2 regions of the Methylophaga sp. F-2 genome follow, and region 1 is predicted to be linked to the other one. Evidence: riboswitches for the same ligand, from Rfam matches in the RefSeq annotation. Region 1 holds a riboswitch; the other holds the start of a gene.
The links. A riboswitch is a leader RNA that binds a small molecule or an ion and turns the genes downstream of it on or off. The one in region 1 is predicted to bind thiamine pyrophosphate.
Positions count from the first base shown of each region.

Region 2: linked by a shared signal. The riboswitch ahead of AC13DA_RS04275 (TonB-dependent receptor) and the one ahead of thiC (phosphomethylpyrimidine synthase ThiC) in region 1 are both predicted to bind thiamine pyrophosphate.

Region 1 is NZ_JBSXOF010000019.1:125,445-128,631, forward strand. It holds gene AC13DA_RS09880 (SPOR domain-containing protein) at 1-523, shown strand, start outside; gene AC13DA_RS09885 (DMT family protein) at 603-953, opposite strand; gene AC13DA_RS09890 (Smr/MutS family protein) at 984-1,538, opposite strand; TPP riboswitch at 1,631-1,736, shown strand; gene thiC (phosphomethylpyrimidine synthase ThiC) at 1,838-3,187, shown strand, end outside.
Region 2 is NZ_JBSXOF010000016.1:12,050-15,236, reverse strand. It holds gene AC13DA_RS04290 (sulfite exporter TauE/SafE family protein) at 1-395, opposite strand, end outside; gene cysB (HTH-type transcriptional regulator CysB) at 500-1,420, shown strand; gene AC13DA_RS04280 (hypothetical protein) at 1,466-1,795, shown strand; TPP riboswitch at 1,884-1,988, shown strand; gene AC13DA_RS04275 (TonB-dependent receptor) at 2,055-3,187, shown strand, end outside.

The DNA.
Region 1 (3,187 bases):
GCTGACTAATCGCGACAACCATTTGATAACGGATAAACCACCTGGTTTGCCGGATTTAGTGAATGAAGTGAATGAAGTGGATGAAAAAAATAAAGAAAATCAGATTCTTGCAGAACAATCTTCAGTTGACACTTCGTTGTTAGAAGCAAGAGAAAAACCGTCATCAGAAAAGCTTGATGAACCCGCCAAGCTTACACAAGTAAAACCAGAGACAAAACCAAAGTCAGTGATGACTACTGTCTACCGTGTACAAGTCGGGGCGTTTAGGTCAAGACAGCAGGTAGATATCGCATTAACGCAGCTAACAAAAAAATCAGCCGCTATCGTTCAGAAATATGAGACAACGATTACTGAACCTGTCGAAAATACAGAAAAACCGGATTTTTATCGCCTCCAGCTGGGTAATTTCGCAGCAAAATCTGAAGCGACAACCTTGTGTCGGCATCTTGCTGAAAACAAACAAGCATGCTTTGTGGTCACCGCAGATAAAATGCAAAAAACCACCGTTGCTAAGCAACCGTGACGTGCACGATGCACTAAAGCTGCCAGACAGATTTAGACTGAGTGCTTGATATGTTTTAACCGTTTTTTGCCACGGTAACTTAGGTAAGTTTACTTCGAAACACAAAATAAACCGCACCAACTAAACACAGGCCAGCCCATAGATAGTCGAGTTTAAGGGGTTCTTTCAGGTAGAACACGGAAAAGGGAATAAACACCATTAAGGTGATCACTTCCTGAAGAATTTTTAACTGGCCCACATTGAGTATGGTAAAGCCAATGCGGTTGGCGGGTACTTGTAATAAGTATTCGAATAATGCGATTCCCCAGCTTATCAATGCGGCAATAATCCAGGGTTTATTGTTGAGTTCTTTTAGGTGAGCGTACCAGGCAAACGTCATAAAAATATTGCTGCAAACCAGCAAGGACACACTAACCAGTATTGGATTCATTAACTCTAACCTAAACGATAAAAACAGCCATTATTCATGAAATAATCTTTTAAGGAGCACGTATAACGCACCTGTGCCGCCATCATCTACCGTCGCACTGCAAAATGCGAGCACGCTCTGACTTTGTCTTAACCAGTGATTGAGTTTGCTCTTTAGTACAGGCTTGTTATCACGCGAGCCCCAGCCTTTACCATGGATGATACGCACGCAACGAATTTGTTGCTGCTGGCAGAACTCTAAAAACTCGGACAGTGTCGGTTCGGCTTTGGCAATGGTCATACCGTGTAAGTCTAATTCTGCTTCAATATGCACCTTGCCATTACGCAGCTTGCCGAATAGTTTGTGCTGAATACCGGGGCCACGGTATTCGAGGTATTCCTCATTGCCTACGGTTTCTGGAGAAAACATATCAGAGAATGGTTCACCCTGATATTCATCATCAATAATTTTTTGCCGGATAGCTTTTGCAACAGGTTTGGGTTTGTTATGAATCAGACGGTTTTGGCGGATACGGGTAGCATCGCGCATTTCTTGGCGAAATAATGCAAATTCGTCCTCATCGGTATCGTCATTTTTATTTGCCATGAGCGTGCGGCTGCCTAAGGATTTAAGTCAAAGTTGGCGACTATTGTGCCAGATGAGGCTTGTGCAAAAAACCCTTTTTGATTTACCATGCGAATCACTTGTCGGGGTGCCCGCCCGGAATAATCCGGAAAGGCTGAGATGAAACCCGTTGAACCTGAAGAGGCTAGAACCTCCGTAGGAAACAAGCAGGACACCTGTTTTACACTCGAGATCCATTTTCGTTTGGTGTCTGTCTTCTTGTTCGCTTTCGCGCAACGATCTCATCTTCCCCGTCGTGGTTTTCATTTAGGGGAAGAGACGTGTCTACACAATCCAATAAAGTTATTAACATTAAAGACCGTAGTGGCATTACGACTGAGCCTTTGGCGGGGAGTGAGAAGTTTTACATCAAAGGCAGCCGCGACGATTTACTGGTGCCATTCCGTCAGATTCATCTAACCGATACACCCAACGCCAATCCTGACTTGCCTGCTATTCCTAACGAACCTGTTGTTGTATATGACACTTCGGGTTTATACACCGATCCAAAAGCGACCATTGATATTGAAAAAGGGCTGCCATTAATACGTCAAACCTGGATCGATGAGCGGGATGACACTGAACAGTTAGCCCAGTTCAGTTCGGCATATACCCGTGAGCAAGATGCTCAGGATTTTGATATTCCACTGTTTAATCACCGCCGTTTACCTCGTAAAGCAAAAGCGGGAAAAAATGTTAGCCAAATGCATTACGCACGTCAGGGCATCATTACCCCTGAAATGGAATATATTGCCATTCGTGAAAGTATGGGGCGTGAAGCCTTAGCACAGCGTGGCGAGCTGCCTGAGAATATGGATCACTACATTACAGCCGAGTTTGTACGAAAAGAAGTGGCTGAAGGTCGTGCCATTATTCCTGCCAATATCAATCATCCAGAAACCGAGCCGATGATTATCGGTCGTAATTTTCTGGTAAAAATTAATGCCAATATTGGTAACTCTGCGACCACTTCGTCGATTGAAGAAGAAGTCGAAAAAATGGTGTGGAGTACCCGCTGGGGCGGTGACACAATTATGGATTTATCTACCGGTAAACATATTCATCAGACCCGAGAGTGGATCATCCGTAACTCACCCGTGCCAGTAGGTACGGTGCCGATTTATCAGGCACTGGAAAAGGTGAATGGTGTCGCTGAAGACCTGACCTGGGAAGTGTTCAGAGATACCTTAATTGAACAAGCTGAGCAGGGAGTGGATTATTTCACTATCCATGCCGGTGTTCGATTGGCGCATATTCCACTGACGGTAAACCGTACAACGGGTATTGTTTCGCGCGGTGGCTCGATTATGGCGGCATGGTGTCTGGCGCATCATGAAGAAAGCTTTCTTTACACTCATTTCGAAGATATCTGCGAAATCATGAAAGCTTATGACGTGTCATTTTCACTGGGTGATGGTTTACGTCCAGGCTCGCAGGCGGATGCCAATGATGAAGCCCAACTTGCTGAATTAAAAACCTTAGGTGAGTTGACGACCATTGCCTGGAAACATGATGTGCAAGTCATGATCGAAGGTCCGGGTCATGTGCCGATGCACAAGATCAAAGAAAATATGGATCTGCAATTGGAATGGTGCCATGAAGCGCCGTTCTACACCTTAGGTCCATTGGTG
Region 2 (3,187 bases), on a different contig from region 1:
TGTGAACGCAATAATCTGCCTAAAGGCGCTTTGAGTAATAATGCGCTGGAGGTCAAAATCAACGCTATCCCGAGCGCTTTTGTAATAATTTCATTGTGGTTGCCATCGTGCATTCCTGTTGCATTCATAAACCACAACGTTGCCAATGTTGCTGGAATACTGCCCGCAGCCAGACGCCATACGATATGCCATTTGACGACACCATGACGCCAGTAAGACCAGATACCACCTGCTTTGGTGATCGCTGCAAATAACAAATCCGTACCAACAGCAATAGCTGGTTGCACATGAAAAATAAAAATGAGTATGGGTGTCATTAAAGACCCGCCTCCCACACCGGTCATGCCGACCATAATGCCGACAAATAGTCCAGCAAGAAGAAAGCCCCATTCCATTTGTTTTACGCCTTATGTATTACGAAAATGCTGACAAGTTTACCAAAGCGTAATATTCTATCAATGAATATTATTGACTATCTTTATAACTAAATCATATATAGATGAAGCTTCAGCAATTAAAATATGTCCGTGAAATAGCCAGAAGGGATCTGAGTATCTCTGCTGCAGCAAATGCATTACACGCCTCACAACCCGGTGTCAGTAATCAGGTACAGTTATTGGAGGATGAGCTTGGATTACAGATATTCGAACGACACGGTAAACGATTAACCGGCATTACCCCCATTGGTCAGTCTGTCATAGAGATGGCTGAGAGAGTCTTGCAGGATGTCGACAATATTCGTCAGTTAGTAGCGGATAGTAAAACCGAACAATCCGGTACTTTATCAATTGGTACAACACACACCCAGGCCCGTTATGCCTTACCTAGTGCCATTAAAAAATTCTCCGAACACTACCCGAATATTCATTTAAATATGGTGCAAGGCACCCCAACTGAAGTCGGCGAAATGGCAGCGACAGGCAAAATCGATTTGGCCATTGCGACAGAGGGGCTCGCTCAATTCGAATCATTGGCTATTCTGCCTTGTTATGAATGGAATCGTTGTGTTGTTGTTCCGCCTGAACACCCGTTATTGTCGGTGAAAAAGTTATGTCTGGAAGATATCGCGCAATATGAAATTCTGACCTATGTGATGGGCTTTACTGGCCGCGCCAAACAAGATCAGGCCTTTATTGAAAAAGGCTTGCACCCTAACGTTATTTTTACGGCGACAGATGCCGACGTCATCAAAACCTACGTTGAGTTAGAAATGGGGATTGGGATTATCGCCAGCATGGCATTTGATCCTGACAAAGATGCGCCTCTTCAGGCACTGGATGCCAGGCACTTATTTCCACCCAGTGTTACCCACATGGGTATTCGTAAAGGCAGTTATCTTCGAAGTTATATGTATGCATTTATCGAGTTTTTTGCGGCTCATCTTGATAAAAAGACTGTTGAAAAAGCCATCAGTCTTTAAATCTGCCAAGATAATCTTTTTAGTTCACTTTCACTGGGATCATCAATGAACACAACACCTTCCCATACCAAAATAAGACAGCTAATAAAGCAGCTTGAAAACATTATCCCTGAGGAACATCACTATTTACTGTCTGAACTTAATACTGAAATTGAGCAATTAGTGACTGTTTTACCCGATACATTATTATCGGGGGAATACCTCGCTAAACCTGAATTCGATGGTTCATCGGGGTGTTATCGTCGCGGTCAGGAATCAGTATTTTATTGCCCCCGTTGCTATGAAAGACAACAAGATTTAATCGCCACGCAACGTATCAACAGCCGTCTACGTGTATGCCCTCAGTGCAGAGCCAGTATCAAACCTGCCAAATAAATGCCGTGATAAGTTTCTTGCTAGAAAAAAGAGTGTAATTACAATAGAATAATCACCATTCACAGGATGTGACTGCATAAATATAAGGAATGATGCCTCGGGGTGGCGAAAGCCTGAGATGCTCGTTTAAAGAGCGGACCCGATGAACCTGATCCAGTTAATACTGGCGTAGGGACAGGCTGAAATAGATCTTCATCTACACCGCATTGGTGTCTCTCGATTTATTCCCCTGTCCTTTTTGATTCAAAAAAGGATAACCATGAAAGTAAAAACACTTGCCATAGCTGTTTCAACGGCTATGTCATCGCCAGTGGCCTTGGCGGAAGTCACCCCTGCTGACTTACCATCGATGATCGTCAGTGCTGACTTTCGTCCTAACGATGCGCATGACACACCGATTAGTTTAACGACGATCGATCAAGACACCATCGAATCTCGCGGCGCTCAACATATTGAGGACGTTCTTAACCTCGCTCCTAATGTCAACGTCTCCAGCGGTGCGTCACGAGGCCAGTATTTTCAGATTCGCGGTATTGGTGAACGAAGTGAGTTCCAAGCACCACTCAACCCTTCGGTAGGTATGTATATCGATGGCATCGACTTTAGCCGAAGTGGTGGTGCTGCAACTCTATTTGATATTGAGTCAGTCGAGATTTTGCGTGGTCCTCAAGGCACACGTTATGGTGCAAACGGAATGGCGGGCACCATCAACTTGAAAAGTACTGAACCGACAAATGATCTTGCTATGAAGTTTGAATCAACTTTAGCCACTTATAATACTCATGCTGAAGGTATCGCTGTTGGTGGTCCATTGATTGATAATACTTTGCTTGGTCGTTTTTCTGTTCACAGCTATAAGTCTGATGGCTACATGGATAACGACTTTTTAGGTAGAGATAATACTCAAAACCGTGATGAAACCACTGCCAGAGGCCACCTAAAATGGCTTGCCACTGATGACCTGACTATCGATCTTAACGTATTGCATCTCAATATTGACAATGGTTACGATGCATTCACACTTGATAACAGTCGCAACACTTTTTCAGACCAGCCAGGTAAGGATGCTCAAAATACTAATGCCTTTGCTTTAAAAGCAGATTACCGTGCTAATGACAAAGTTCAATTACAATCCAGCCTCAGTTATTCAAAATCCAATCTTGAATATAGTTACGATGATGACTGGTCTTATAAATCACAATTTCCAGTTGATGTCACCTGTGTAGACTCCGATGACTCTAACGATGCATTCACCTGTCCTTATAGTGGTTTCGATCAATATAAGCGTAAACGTGAAAACACCGCTTTAGAATTCCGTGCATTATCAAATGAGAATGGACGTGTTTTTGCTGATACGACGGATTGGACAGTTGGACTATATATTTCAGAACA